Regions from separate parts of the Paraburkholderia sp. GV068 genome, predicted to be linked through region 1. Evidence: riboswitches for the same ligand, from Rfam matches in the RefSeq annotation. Region 1 holds a riboswitch; the other holds the start of a gene.
The links. A riboswitch is a leader RNA that binds a small molecule or an ion and turns the genes downstream of it on or off. The one in region 1 is predicted to bind cobalamin.

Region 1 (7,623 bases):
GAGCAGCAACAGCGGCGCTTGCTGGCACAGCACCCCGGCGAGCGAGACACGCTGACGTTCGCCGCCTGAGAGCGACAGCACGTCGCGCGCGGCGAATTCGGTGAGGCCGAGCACATCGAGCGCGGCGTGCGCCGCCTCGCGATCGGCCTCGCGCTCCCAGCCCCAGCCGGTCAGATGCGGAAAGCGGTTGAGCATGACGATGTCGAGCACGCTTGCGCTGAAAGCGTCGGGCGCGCTTTGCGGCATCAACGCGCGACGTTGCGCAAGCTGTTGACCCTGCCAGTGCGCAAGCGGCACGCCGTCGAGTTCGACCTGTCCCGCCGACGGTTGCTTCAAGCCGGCTAACGTCGATAGAAGCGTCGTCTTGCCCGCGCCGTTCGGTCCAGCCACGCACCAGATCTCGCCGGGATAGAACGTATGCGTGAAGGCGTCGAGCAAGGTGCGTGCGCCCGCACGCAACGTCACGCGTTGCGCGCTGAGCGCGGGCTGAGCCTGGTTGGAGGTGTGATGGGAGGCGTGCATCATCGGCGGGCGCGCAGCAGCATCCACAGAAACACCGGCACGCCGATGATCGACGTAATCACGCCGACCGGCAATTGCGCCGGCGCGATCACGAGGCGTGCGATCAGGTCCGCGCCCATCACCGCGACGCCGCCGCCGAGCGCCGCGGCGGGCAGCAGCATGCGCTGGTCGTTGCCGAACGCGAGCCGCAGCACATGCGGCACGACGAGCCCGACGAAGCCGATGGTGCCCGCCGTCGTCACCGCTGCGGCCGCCGCGAGCGAGGCCGCGAGATAGACGCGCAAGCGCAGCGGCATCACCGCCACGCCGAGCGCTTCTGCGACGGCGTCGCCTCGCAAAAGCACGTTCAGACGCGGCGCAACCGGCACGATGACAACTACAACGACCACGAGCGCCGCAAGCGCCGTCCACGGCATCGCATTGCCGTTGAGGTCGCCGGTGAGCCAGAACAGCATGCCGCGCAGACGATTGTCGGGCGCGAGGTTCAGCAGCAACGTGATCAACGCGCCCCAACCCGCCGCGATGACCGCGCCGGTCAACAGCAAACGCGGCGACGTGTCCTGCGGCTCGCCGCGCCACAACTCGCGGCGCGCGAGACCGAGCACGAGCAGAATCGACACGAATGCGCCTGCGAACGCGGACGCATCGACGAGCCACCACGCGCTGCCGGCGATCATCGCGATCAGCGCGAAGCTCGCGGCCCCGCCCGATACGCCCAACACGTAGGGCTCCGCGAGCGGATTGCGCAACAGCACTTGCAAGAGCGCACCGGCCATTGCGAGCAATGCGCCGCACGCGAAACCGGCCAATGCGCGCGGCAAGCGCAGCGTGCGCACGATTTCGCCGGCGAGATCGTCGGAGGCGCTGGCAGAGCCGGACGCGGACGCCGACGCATGCAGCGGCGACAGCGCCTCGATCAAGCGCGCGGGCGCGAGCGAGACGCTGCCCAACGCGAGCGACGCCATCAGCACGACCAGCGCGGCGAGCGCGAGCACGAGCCAGATCGCGGCGGCGCGCTTCGCGGTCATCGCGTGCAATGCGGCGGGCAGGGAACCTGGATGACGGCTCATCGGCGCGCTCTCAACATGGCGCGCGCATCACTGCTGCTGCCAGCCGAGCGTGACATACGCACCGCGCCCCGGCGAGTTATACGAGTAGGCCGTTTCATAGTCCTTGTTCAACAGATTCTGGATTTGCGCGGCCACGTACCAGGCTTTCGTGATGTTGTAGCGCGCGGACAGATTCACGATGCCGTAGCCGCCGAGCTTGCCGCTGCTGTCCTCGCGCGGGCCGCTCACGATCCACTCGCCGCCCACGCGCCACCCCGCGATGCTGCGGTTCACCGTCAAGGACGCGAAGCGCCGCGCGCGCCGCACGAGGTCCACGTCGTTGTCGAGATCGACGGGATTTTGCAGCGTGACCGATGCGCGCACATCGGTCTTGCCCACATGTCCGCTCCACGATCCCTCGAGCCCCTGCACTTTTGCATGCCCCACGTTCTCCGCCAGATAGATGCCCGGCGTGACCTGCTGATAGTCGATCAGATTCGAATAACGCGTCTGGAAAGCACTCAAACGCATCACGCCCAACGCATTCGACGCGTACTGCAGCGCCGCTTCGAGCGAATGGCTGCGCTCGGGCTGAATCGACGGATTGCCGCTTAGCGGATAGTACAGATCGTCGAAGCTCGGCGCGCGAAACGAATCCGAATAGCTTGCGCTCAGCTTCCAATGCGGCGTGATGTCGAACCCATAGCCGAGATAGTAACTGTTCGCTCCGCCGAAATCGGAGTACTGGTCGCGCCGCACGTTGGCCTGGATTTGGTTGCGTCCGAAGCGCGCCGTGTAGCCCGCGAAGACGGAATCGACATGCCGCGTGGGCGCGGCGAACGTATCGGAGTCGAGGCTCTGATCGAGATGCTCGTAGCCCACGCGCAGTTTTTGCTGCGCGGCCAGCGCGAAATCGTTCTGCCACGTGTATTGCCGGTTGTCGGTATCGAAGCGTCCGTTGTAGAGGCCGTTGGTCTTCGATACGCTGCGGTCGTCGCCTTCGGACACGATGAAGTGCGTGGTCCACCAGTCGGTCAGCTTGCCGTTGGCGAACGCGGACACCTGCCGCACTTTCGTGTAGAGGTTGTTCAGATCGGTCGGCGCGCCGTACGCGTTGTCGTAGCTGTTGTTGCCGTTCGACTGCAGATAGCGGACGCCCGCGTCCCATTGGTCGTTGAACTTGTGGCGCAGCGACGCCGAAATGCTCTCGTTCAGATAGCCGTTCGCGTTCGGATTCGCGTTGGGCGCCTCGCTTGGATTCAGCGCTGAAAAGCCGTCGTCTTTCGAGCGCGCGAGCGAAATGCTGAAGGTCGTGCGGCCGTCTTTATCCAATGCGCCGTTCGCGCCCACCTGCTGCGTCTGCGTGTGATAGCTGCCGTAGCCCACAGAGAAATTGAAACGCGGCGGATGCGCGCCGCCGTCTTTCGTGAACACCTGTACCACGCCGCCGATCGCGCCCGAGCCGTATAACGCGGACACGTTGCCGTTCACGACCTCGACGTGATCGATCTGATCGAGCGGAATCTGCGCGATTTGCGCGGTGCCGAGACTCACGGAATCGACGCGCACGCCGTCGATGAGAATCAGCGATTGCGTCGACGACGCGCCGCGCAAATAAAGGCTCGCCGTCGAACCGGGCCCGCCTGTACGCGAGATTTGCGCGCCGGGCGCGAGTTGCAGCAGGCCGGGCAGATCCGTTGCGGTGGTGTCGGCCAGGTCCTGCTGATCGAATAGCGACGTCTGCGGGATCGTATCGGCAAGCGCTTGCGGTCCGCGCTCGGCGGTCACCACGACGGGCGATAAAACAGTGGACGATGCAGTGGACGAAGCGGTGGACGAAGCGTCGGCGTTTGCAGGCGCGGCGGCCTGCGCATGCGCGAGATGGGGCAGCCCGGCAAAAGCGAGCAGCACCGCGCGGGCGATGGGGGACAGCATGAAGTGAGATTTCCCGTGGATGGCGTGCGCGGCCCGCTTCCCCGCAGGCCGTCGCGTAACGAGGCGCGTGCGCTTTTGACAATTCGCGCCGCGCGCCCCTCCCTCTGGCCGGTATCCGGGCTAACGACTTTCGATCCCGCCTTCCCACGCGTGACGCGCAGTGGCACACTCGCGAGTTGAACCGGAACACGCGATGGGGATCGAACTGCAAAAGCGCGAACTGCTGTTCGAAATACGATTCGTACCGCAGCACTGAACTGCGATGAGCAGCGATGAACTGCAGCGAATGCGACGAACTGCAATGCACGCGAAATGCGGTCGCTTACCGTTGCGGGGGCAGCGCAGGTTGGCGCGTTCGGGTAGAACGGCGCGGCCTGCTTCCCGTTTAACTGCGCGCACAATGAAATGCGCGCGGGCACCAGAGTGCGGCCAGTGTATGAGCGCCCTCTGAGTCAGTCAAGAACGCGGGCCGCGAGAGCGATTCATTCGGACAGGGTCGAGCTATTGTCCGACGCGATCTCCGGCACGCGCGTAGTTTCTCTTCTTCAGTCGAAAAAAGGCTGCAAAAAGCGGGGTTGTTACGTCTCGAAACGAGACAAATGTCGGAACGTGCGACATTCCGCGCTAAAATGCGATGTCTTTAGAGGACGCAGCACATGCTCACCGAACTCGAAACACTTTCACAGAATATCGGCAAGCTGATCGCGATCAGCCAGCGCCACAATGAAGCGCGCCTCGCGCTCGAAGAGCAACTCGCGCAGTCGCGCGCCGAAGCCGAAGCTACGCGCACGGAACTTGCGCTGCTGCGCGAGGAACGCGACGCACTGCAAGCGGAGCGCGACGCGCTGTCGGCCAAGATCGACGACGCGCAGGTGCGTCTGAACGCGATCCTCGAAAAATTGCCGCGTGCGCGTGCGCACAACGAGCCGGACAACCAGCTCGATCTGCTCGAGCCCGCTCCGCACGAGGTCGAAACAGAGAGCGACGCCACTCGCCACGGAGAAAATGCATGACGACCAAGCAGATCGAAGTATCGATTCTCGGCGTGCCCTATCGCCTCGCCTGCTCGCCGGAAACGGAAGGCGCGCTGCTTGAAGCAGTCGCGCGAGTCGACGCCGAAATGTCGAAGATCCGCAATAACAGCAACGTGCGCGGCACGGATCGCATTGCAGTCATGGCTGCGCTGTCGCTGGCATCCGAACTGCTTAAGCTGCAAACAAGCGTGCGTCACGGAGAAGCATTTCCCGCTGAAGAAATCCGGCGTACAATGCATCAAATGAACGAGCAACTGGGTACTGTCATCGAGCAGTACAGCGTGCAGTAAGTTGCAAGTAGCATGTTGAGAGCAGTGCGGCCGGTGCTGATACCGGCTGCGGATTCAAACGGAAAGTAAGCAGGCAAGGTTCGTGAAGCATGCACGAACTGCGCGAGGCGAACAGGTCCCCAACGTTTGAGTCAATCGTTTCAGTGTCATCGGTTTTGCTTCATCGGTTTAGCTTCCCTGCCTGGTTCGCCAAGGTCATATATTCCTTGAACCAATGCCATGTGCACGGTTGCGGAAATTTGTAGCACGGGCGTGCGCGTCACTCTGTCTGATGTACCCGAAGTGCTGCTAACTGCGACCAATTCTGAACCCCCGGTTCAGGATGCCGGCCTAGCGGCTAAGGCGGGGACCTTATTTGGAACGGCATCGGACTTGCGTCCGGTGCCGTTTTTGTTTGGGCGCCGTGCTTCTTCAAACCCCTAACGTTCAATTCGATTCATGCGCTACTGGCTAATGAAGTCCGAACCGGACGAAGCAAGCATCGACCATCTCGCCAACGCCGCGCACCGCACGCTGCCGTGGACGGGCGTGCGCAACTATCAGGCTCGCAACTTCATGCGCGATGGCATGCAGATCGGCGACGGCGTGCTGTTCTATCACTCGAGCTGCCCCGAGCCGGGCATCGCGGGGCTTGCTGAAGTTGCGTCCACGGCCTATCCGGACCCCACGCAGTTCGATAGCAAGAGCCCGTATTACGACCCGAAGTCGTCGCAGGAAACGCCGCGCTGGCTGCTCGTCGACGTCGTGTTCAAGAAGAAGATTCCGTTGATTCCGCTCGCGGCCTTGCGCGAGCATGAAGAACTGAAGGACATGCGCGTGCTCGCGAGAGGCAACCGTCTGTCGATCACGCCAGTGACCGAAGCGGAGTGGCGCTTCATCACGACGCGGCTCGTTTGACGTCGCGCGGCCCACGTTGCCGCAACGCTGCAGCAACGTTGAAGCAAAGTTAAATTAGGGAACCAAGCTCAGGTTACGAGCGCCTAACGGACTCGCAAACGGCTTCGGCAAGCGTCGTGCCGTTGCGTCGCGCTCGCCTCGTCGCGCGCAACCCTGTTCAAGCATGGAGTCCAATAATGACGAAACACACCGCACGTGCACTCGCTTTCGCGCTGGTCTGCGCGGCGCCCGCTGCACTCGCGCTCACGCCCGCCGTTGCGCGCGCGCAGAGCGTCGTGCCCTATCAACCGGCCGGCGTGCTGTCGCTGAATGCACAAGCGAGCGCGGACGTACCGCAAGACGTGGTCGACATCACGCTCTTTTACGAGCAGGAAGCGAGCGATCCGTCGGCGCTCACGTCAACGCTGAATCAGCGTGCCGATTCCGCGTTGCAAAAAGCAAAGGGTGTGAGCGGCGTGACCGCGCGCACCGGTTCGTTCTCGATTTATCCGTCGACCGATCGTGACGGGCGCATCTCCGCATGGCGCGGCCGCACGGAGATCGTGCTCGAGTCGCACGACTTCACCGCGGCGTCGAAGCTCGCGGGGCAAATGGCTTCCATCATGCAGGTCGGCAACGTGCAGTTCTCGCTGTCGCCCGCGGCGCAGCGCGTGGCCGAACAGAAGCTCACCGGCGAGGCGATCAAGTCGTTCCGCGAGCAGGCGGCATCGTCCGCGCAGGCGTTCGGCTACAGCGGCTATTCGATCCGCGAGGTCAACGTCGGGCACAACGGCTCGATGCCGCGGCCGGTCATGATGATGAGCGCGCGCGCGATGGGCGCGGACGCGAAAATGGCTGCGCCGGTGCCGATAGAAGGCGGCACGTCGACGGTGACGGTGAATGTGTCAGGCTCGGTGCAGATGAAGTAATACGCTGGCACTTCGCTGGATATTCGGCCAAACAAAAACGCCACGGGCATGCATTGCATCCCGTGGCGTTTTGCTGTCCATCGCGCGCCGAAAAAAACGCGCGCCGCGCGTTACGGCAACGCGTGAGCCGCTTCGCTGCGGCCGCGCCGATACGACCATACCAGCATCGCGATGCCCGCGAGAATCATCGGCAGCGAAAGCCATTGGCCCATCGAGAGACCCATCGCGAGAAGACCGAGGAAGTCGTCGGGCTCGCGTGCGAATTCCACCGTGAAGCGCGCGAGGCCATAGCCGATCAGGAACACGGCGGAAATCGCGCCCATCGGCTTCGGCTTGCGCGAGAAGAAGAACATGACGAAGAACAGCGCGATGCCTTCGAGCGCGATCTCGTACAGCTCCGACGGATGACGCGGCAGCATGTGATATTGCGCGAACACTTCGTTCAGATGCCATTGCGCGGCGAGTTGCGGATGCGCGGCGAGCCACGCGGCGTCGTCGGGCGCGGCGCCGGGAAAGAGCATCGCCCACGGCGCGGACGGGTCGGTCACGCGCCCCCACAACTCGCCGTTGATGAAGTTGCCGAGCCGCCCCGCGGCGAGCCCGGTCGGCACCATCGGCGCGACGAAGTCGGTGACCTGCAGCCACGAGCGTTTGCGCTGATACGCGAACAGCACCATCGCGAACGTCACGCCGAGAAAGCCGCCGTGAAACGACATGCCGCCTTCCCACACCTTGAAGATGTCGAGCGGATGCGCGAGGTAAAAGCTCGCCTTGTAGAACAGCACGTAGCCGAGCCGGCCGCCGAGAATCGTGCCGAGCACGCCGTAAAACAGCATGTCGTCGATGTCTTTCGGCGTCCAGCCTTGCGCGGCGACGTACGGCAAGCGCAGCCGCAGCCGGCCGACGACGATCGCCGCGATGAACGCGACGAGGTACATCAGTCCATACCAGCGCACGGCGAGCGGCCCCAGGTGAATGGCGACGGGGT
Region 2 (7,623 bases), on a different contig from region 1:
GCCGCTTAAAAAGTAACGCCGCTGCTGCGCTTAGAGGTTCTCAGGCCAGCGGTTTTCGAACACACAATCGGCGAGCGGCATGCGATCCGCCCAACGCTCGGTCTGCAGCATCGGCTCGCTATAGAACCGGTCGACGTGCCCAAGACACAGTATCGCGACCGGCCGCGCGCCTTCGGGCATATGCAGAAGCCGGCGTACCGCATCGACGTCGAAGAGCGACACCCAGCCCATGCCGAGGCCTTCCGCGCGCGCGGCGAGCCACATGTTCTGGATCGCGCACGCGACTGACGCGAGATCCATCTCCGGCAACGTGCGCCGGCCGAAAATGTGCCGCTCGCGGCCGTCCATCAGCGCCATCACGAGCAGCTCGCCGCATTCCAGCATGCCTTCCACTTTCAGCTTCATGAACTCTTCGCGGCGTTTGCCGAGCGCGTCGGCGGTGGCAAGCCGTTCGCTTTCGACGGTTGCATGCAGCGCGGCGCGCAACGCGGGATCGGTGATGCGCGCGATCCGCCACGGCTGCATGAAGCCCACGCTCGGCGCGTGATGCGCGGCGTCGAGGAGACGCTGCAACACAGCGGCATCGACGGGATCGCGCACGAAATGGCGCATGTCGCGGCGCTCATGGATCGCGCGATAGACCGCATCGCGGTCGGCGTCGTTAAAAGGCTTGGCCATTGAAGAGAGCAGCCGCGAAAGCCGGGTTGGAGGGCCAGTAAGCATGCATATAAGTCGCGACGATGGAGCCGGCGCGATACAGCGCCTCGCCGGGCGCATCGCCTTGAGGCCGCGTGGCTGAGCGCAGCGGCACTAACGCCGTGCTCACCTTCGAGTAGTGAAACGTGTGGCCGGTCATCACGCCATGCACGCTGTCGATCTGCTGCATGCCGAGCGCGGTGAAGCGCGTTTGCATCGTCGCGTGGCCGCGCAGCAGGCCGAGCATCGGCGTGCTGACGCCTTGCGCGTCGGTGAGTCGATCGAGCAGATACAGCATGCCGCCGCATTCGGCGACGAGCGGTTTGCCGTTTGCCACATGCGCGCGGACCGCAGCGGCGCTGCGCGTGTTGCCGCCGAGCGCCGCCGCGTGCAGTTCGGGGTAGCCGCCGGGCAGATACACAGCGTCCGTGCCCGCGGGCAACGGCTCGTCGGCGAGCGGCGAGAAGTATTGCACGCGCGCGCCGAGTGCTTCCAGCAGCGTGACGTTGGCCGGATAGATGAACGAGAACGCTGCGTCGCGCGCAATGGCGATCTGCTTGCCTTGCAGAAGCGGCGGCAGCGCCGGCGGCGTGGGCGCGCCGAATTCGACGGCGGGCGGCAGATCGGCTAACGCGGTATCGGCGAGCGCATCGGCGGCGCGTTCGAGGCGCGCGTCGAGGTCGTCGATTTCGGCCGCTTGATGCAAGCCGAGGTGACGGTCGGGTAATTCGATTTCATCGCTTGCTGCGAGGTGGCCGCACCAGCGCAGCGTCGACGGCAACGCTTCTTGCAGCATCTGCGCGTGACGCGCGGAGCCGACGCGGTTAGCGAGCACGCCATGAAACGGCACGTGCGGCCTGAAATTCGCAAGCCCGAACGCGACCGCGCCGAAGGTCTGCGCCATCGCCTTCGCGGAAATGACAGCGAGCACGGGCACGCCGAAAGCGCTCGCGAGATCGGCGCTGCTCGGTGTGCCGTCGAAGAGACCCATCACGCCTTCGATCAGGATCAGATCGGCTTCGGCCGCCGCCTCGGCAAGCAGACTGCGGCACGCGTCCTGACCGACCATCCACAGATCGAGCGACAACACCGGCGCGCCGCTCGAGTGCGCGAGAATCATGGGATCGAGAAAGTCGGGCCCGGTCTTGAAGACACGCACGTGCCGCCCGAGCCGCCGATGGTAGCGCGCAAGACCCGCGGTGATCGTGGTCTTGCCCTGGCCCGACGCGGGCGCGCTGATGAAGAGCGCGGGGCAGGCGGACACGTTCAGAACTCCACGCCGCGCTGCGCTTTCACGCCTTGCTCGCGATACGGATGCTTGACGATGCGCATTTCGGTGACGAGGTCGGCGGCTTCGATCAGCGCGTCGGGCGCATGACGGCCTGTCACGACCACATGCAGCATCTCTGGACGCGCGGCGATCACGGACAGCACTTCGTCGAGCGGCAGGTACTCGTACTTGAGCACGGTGTTCAGCTCGTCGAGGATCACCATCTGATAGTCGCCGCTTTCGATCATCCGGCGCGCTTCGTCCCAGCCCTTGCGCGCGGTCGCGATGTCGGCGTCGCGGTTCTGCGTGTTCCAGGTGTAGCCGTCGCCCATCGTGACGAAATCGCAGTTGGCGATGGCGCCGAGAAAGTCGCGCTCCGACGTATGCAGCGCGCCCTTGATGAACTGCACGACGCCAAGACGCATGCCGTGGCCGAGCACGCGCACGGCCATGCCGAACGCAGCGGTCGTCTTGCCTTTGCCGGTGCCGGTGTTGACGATCAGCAGACCCTTTTCGACGGTCGCGTTGGCCTGTTTCTTTTCGTGGCCTTCGCGCCGGCGTTCGGTCATGCGTTGATGCGATTCGGGATCGGTCTTCATGGAAGGTCCTGGTCAGTGAAGGTGGCGCTGCGCGGCAGCGCGTGTTCGGTCGATGCAATCGCCACGGTGACGCCCGCGTGAACGGTTTTGCGAGCGACGAGATACTGCGTGTGAGTGGCAGCGTGGATCGACGCGCCGAGCAACGCACACGGTTCGCAGACGCCGTCGACGCCGAGATGCTCGCGCGCCGCCGCCGACGGCTCGGCGACATGCAGCGCGGCAATCTGCTCGCGAGTGAACAGCTTCAGCGGTAACCCGTGGCGCGAGCAGAACGCGAGCAAGCCGGGTTCTTGCGCTTTGGTTTCGATCGAGGCGACGGCCGCGATGTCTTCGAATGAATGCGAGCCGAGCGCTGCGCGCACAGCGTTTTCGATTTCTTCCGCCGACGTCTGCAAGCGGCAACCGATGCCCACGCTAAGCGTTTTCATCGGACATCCTTCGCCAGCGACGCCACGCCGCCGATCACCACGATCGCGGGCGAGCCGAGTCCCGCGCGCGCGACGGCATCGGCGAAATCACCGAGTGTCGCGAGCGCATGCCGCTGCTCGGGGCGCGTTGCGGATTCGATCGCGGCACACGGCGTCTCTGCCGACATGCCCGCTGCCAGCAACGCGCCGACGATGTCGTTTAGCCGCCGCATGCCCATATAGATGACGAGCGTCATGCGCGTGGCGGCGAGCGCGGCCCAATCCGGCTCGCTCGTGCCTGCGCCGTGGCCGGTCACGAACACGACGCCTTGCGCATGATCGCGGTGCGTGACCGGAATGCCGATGGCCGCCGGCGCCGCAATGCCGGCCGTGATGCCGCTGACGATTTCGACGTCGACGCCCGCCGCATGCAGCGCCTGTTGCTCTTCGCCGCCTCTGCCGAACACGAAGGGATCGCCGCCCTTCAAACGCGCGACGCTGCGCCCTTCGTTCAGATGCGCGAGCATTTGTTCGGCGATGCCGTGTTGCGGCGTCGACGGATGACCGCCGCGCTTGCCGACATACACGATGCACGCATCGGCGCGCGCAAATTGCAGCACGTCGGGGTTCACCAGATCGTCGACGAGTATCACGTCGGCTTGCGCGAGCGCGCGGGTTGCCTTGAGCGTCATCAGTTCGACGTCGCCGGGGCCTGCGCCGATCAGCCATGCGCGTTTCATCGCGGCATGCGCCGCGTCGGCGCACATGCAATCATGCAGCGTCGACATACACGCAATGTGATGGAAATTGAAGTCATTCGAAACTGTGCATTCGCGCACGACAGCAAACGCGGATTGCAGACCGCTTCCCTAAGTCGTGCTTGAGCGCCTTCACATCCGTCCCTCGCGGATTCCGGCGGCCGGCGGCGTGACGTTGAGAACGCACGGCCGCCTCCGCGTCTGGCCGGTATCCGGGCTGGCGGCCTCACGCGCTTTGCCTTCCCGCCCACATTCGTTCGAATGTGCTGGACAGTGGCACTGAAAACGCATGTGCGGCGCAAAAAATAATCGCGCCGCCGGTCGCTTACCGTTGCGGGGACAGCACAGGTTGAGCGCAAGCGCGCTGCCTGTTTCCCGTTTAACTGCACACGCGAGCGCATGTGCGGGCACCAGACGCGCGCATACGATAGCACACGGCAAGCCCGTCCGATAAGCGCGCCGGGCTTGCGTTTTCTTGACGGCGCAAGGCGCGCGGCCTACACTCGCACGCACTTCTGGTGCTCGTGTGCGCGCTCGTGCGCATGCAGTTAAACGGGAAACAGGGCGCCCGCCTCGCATGGATCGGGTCAACCTGTGCTGCCCCCGCAACGGTAAGCGAAAAGCGACGTCATGGCGGTTTGCATGGCGCCGCGGAGCCGGCTTCGATGTCCACGCGCAAGGCCGCGTCGGCATATCACCACTGGGCGAGAAATCACTCGTCCGGGAAGGGGAAGCGGCGCTTTCGCCAGCCCGGATACCGGCCGGAACACGAAGGGCGAACGCCGCGGGGAAGCGGCGCTGCGCTCATGACCTCATACCCGTATTCTGCGTTTCCCTGGTGTAGCGGCAAGGCCGTCGTGCGTTCCCGCGTTTTGCGATGCGACGTCATGCGCAAAGCGCGTGATTCGGCCGGCCAGCAGATGCAACTCTCACGGATGGACTCACCATGCAAGTTCAGATGCGCAAGATTCCCGTCACCATCGTCACGGGCTTTCTCGGCAGCGGCAAGACGACGTTGCTGCGGCACATTCTTCGGAATGCGGGCGGCAAGCGCATTGCGGTGATCGTCAACGAGTTCGGCGAGCTCGGCATAGACGGCGAAATCCTCAAAGGTTGCGGCATTGGTTGCGATGAAAACGGCGTCGAGACCGAAGGCCAATTGTATGAACTGGCGAACGGTTGCCTGTGCTGCACGGTCCAGGAAGAGTTCTTTCCAGTGATGGAAAAGCTCGTCGAGCGCCGCGAGCAGATCGACCATGTGCTGATCGAAACCTCGGGGCTCGCGTTGCCGAAGCCGCTTGTGCAGGCGTTCAACTGGCCGCAGATCAAGAACAGTTTCACTGTGGATGCGGTGATTACGGTGGTCGATGGACCCGCTGCGGCAAGCGGTCAGTTCGCCGAAAACCCGCTTGCTGTCGACGCGCAACGCAAGGCCGATCCGAATCTCGACCACGAGTCGCCGCTGCACGAATTGTTCGAGGATCAGTTGTCGGCTGCGGATCTGGTGATTCTGAACAAGACCGATCTGCTCGACGAAGCAGGCCAGAACGCGGTCGAAGCCGTGATTCGCGCCGAAATTCCGCCGCAGGTGAAGATCGTGCGCGCGCATAAAGGCGAACTCGATCTGCACGCGTTGTTCGGACTTGAAGCGGCGTCGGAGGAAACCATTCACTTGCGCCACGATCACCACGGTTCGGCCGACGACGCCAATCATCATCACGATGAGTTCGATTCGGTGGTCGTGAATGCAAAGGCACAGTCGCGTGAAGCGGTGATCGCCGCGCTGCAAGGACTCGTGGAAAACAACACGATTTATCGCGTGAAGGGTTTCGCGGCGTTGCCGGGCGCGCCGATGCGGCTCGTCGTTCAAGGCGTGGGCCGGCGCTTCGATAGTTATTTCGATCGACGCTGGCAGCAAGGTGAACTGGAAGAACTAGGCGAAGGCGCCGAAAGCCGCTTCGTGCTGATCGGTGAAGACCTCGACCAGGCTGCGCTACAACGCGCGTTCGACGCGGCGCTCGGCGTCGCAGCCGCTGTCGCCGCGCAACAGACGTAAGCAGGTATAGACACATGCATCTGCTGCGCACCACGCCGGGCGGTTTCGTCGACGATACGCAAGGCGTGATCCGCATTGATCAGCGGCCCGCGGACATCGTCATTCTGAGTTCCGCGGATACGACGCTGTCGTTGCTCGCGAGCGTGTTTCCGCGTCTCGGCGACGGCTTCCCGAGCGTGCGCCTCGCGAATGTCACGTATCTGCGGCAGCCTGCCTCCGTGGACTTTTACGTCGAAGACGTGTTGCAACATGCGCGCGTCGTCGTGGTCGATCATCTTGGCGGCGAGGCGTACTGGCCATACGGCATCGAGCAGGTGGTCGCGCTTGCGGAGCGCAAACAGCAGACGCTCGCGATGTTCTCCGGCGATCTGCAGGAAGATCCGAACCTGCTCGCACGCAGTACCGCCGATGCCGATCTCTGCCATCAACTGTGGCGCTATCTGCGCGAAGGCGGGCCGCAGAACGCCGAGGCGTTCCTGCGCTGCATCGCGCATCGCGCTTTACGATGGGGACGCGAACCGGCGCCGCCGCGCGCGTTGCCTGCCGCGTCGCTCTACCATCCCGCATGCGATACGCCGACTATCGCCGACTGGCAGGCGCGCTGGCAGCATGCCGCGCCCGTTGCCGCGATTCTGTTCTACAAGGCGCATCTTCAGGCGGCCAATACCGCGGTGTTCGACGCGCTGATCGACGCGCTCGAATCAGAAGGCATGAACCCGCTGCCGATTGCGATCACGTCGCTGAAAGATGCGATGAGCCGGGAAGTCGTGCAGTCGTTGTGCGCGCAACATGATGCCGCGCTAGTGCTCAACACCACTGCGTTCGCCGCGTCTGCGATCGACGATCCGGAACCGCTCGCGCTCGCAGGCGATGCGCCGGTGCTGCAAGTGATTTTGAGCGGCGGCAATCGCGACGACTGGGTGAAGGACAACCAGGGCCTCAATTCGCGCGACATCGCGATGCATATCGCGCTGCCGGAAGTGGACGGCCGCATCATCACGCGCGCGATCAGTTTCAAGGGGCTCGCCTATCGTTGTCCGCATACGGAAGTCGACGTGGTCCGCTATCAGCCGGATCTCGAACGCGTGCGTTTTCTCGCTGAACTGAGCCGCCGCTGGTGCCGGCTGCGTTCGCTCGATAACGCCGAGAAGAAGCTCGCGCTGATTCTCGCTAACTATCCGATGAGCGAGGGACGCATCGGCAATGGCGTCGGGCTCGACACGCCGGCGTCGGTGGTCGGCATTCTGTCGATGCTGCGCGACGAAGGTTATCGCGTGGCCGACGTGCCAGAAAACGGCGACGCGCTGCTGAAGAAGCTGACCGAAGGCGTGACGAACGATCCCGTCGTGCGCGATCTGCGGCCCGCTTTGCAAAGCTTTGCGCTTGGCGACTACCTCGCGTATTTCAACGCGCTGCCTGCTCAGACGCGCGATGCGCTGAATGCGCGCTGGGGCTCGCCGGACCAGGACCCGACCGTGCGGCGCGGCCGTTTCATGATTTCGGGCTGGCGCTGCGGTCATGTGTTCGTCGGCATTCAGCCGTCGCGTTCACGTGATCAGGGCGATTACGCGAGCTATCACGACGCCGAACTGGTGCCCCCGCATGCGTACCTGGCGTTCTATTTCTGGCTGCGTCATCAGTTCGGCATCGACGCAATCGTGCATGTCGGCAAGCATGGCAACCTGGAATGGCTGCCGGGCAAGAGCGTCGCGCTGAGCGATACCTGTTGGCCCGATCTGATTCTCGGGCCGATGCCGCATCTGTATCCGTTCATCGTCAACGATCCAGGCGAGGGCAGCCAGGCGAAACGCCGTGCGCAGGCGGTGATCGTCGATCA

Region 2: linked by a shared signal. The riboswitch ahead of cobA (uroporphyrinogen-III C-methyltransferase) and the one ahead of C8K18_RS08330 (TonB-dependent receptor domain-containing protein) in region 1 are both predicted to bind cobalamin.

The regions. Positions count from the first base shown of each region.
Region 1 is NZ_QBUB01000003.1:151,470-159,092, forward strand. It holds gene C8K18_RS08320 (ABC transporter ATP-binding protein) at 1-525, opposite strand, end outside; gene C8K18_RS08325 (iron ABC transporter permease) at 522-1,592, opposite strand; gene C8K18_RS08330 (TonB-dependent receptor domain-containing protein) at 1,620-3,506, opposite strand; cobalamin riboswitch at 3,595-3,944, opposite strand; gene C8K18_RS08335 (hypothetical protein) at 4,163-4,519, shown strand; gene C8K18_RS08340 (cell division protein ZapA) at 4,516-4,830, shown strand; RNA gene ssrS (6S RNA) at 5,002-5,183, shown strand; gene C8K18_RS08350 (EVE domain-containing protein) at 5,269-5,727, shown strand; gene C8K18_RS08355 (SIMPL domain-containing protein) at 5,904-6,635, shown strand; gene lgt (prolipoprotein diacylglyceryl transferase) at 6,746-7,623, opposite strand, start outside.
Region 2 is NZ_QBUB01000006.1:4,273-11,895, reverse strand. It holds gene C8K18_RS14140 (DUF4136 domain-containing protein) at 1-16, shown strand, start outside; gene bluB (5,6-dimethylbenzimidazole synthase) at 31-678, opposite strand; gene C8K18_RS14130 (cobyrinate a,c-diamide synthase) at 662-1,960, opposite strand; gene cobO (cob(I)yrinic acid a,c-diamide adenosyltransferase) at 1,963-2,565, opposite strand; gene C8K18_RS14120 (cobalamin biosynthesis protein) at 2,562-2,993, opposite strand; gene cobA (uroporphyrinogen-III C-methyltransferase) at 2,990-3,712, opposite strand; cobalamin riboswitch at 3,916-4,160, opposite strand; cobalamin riboswitch at 4,230-4,511, shown strand; gene cobW (cobalamin biosynthesis protein CobW) at 4,677-5,786, shown strand; gene cobN (cobaltochelatase subunit CobN) at 5,801-7,623, shown strand, end outside.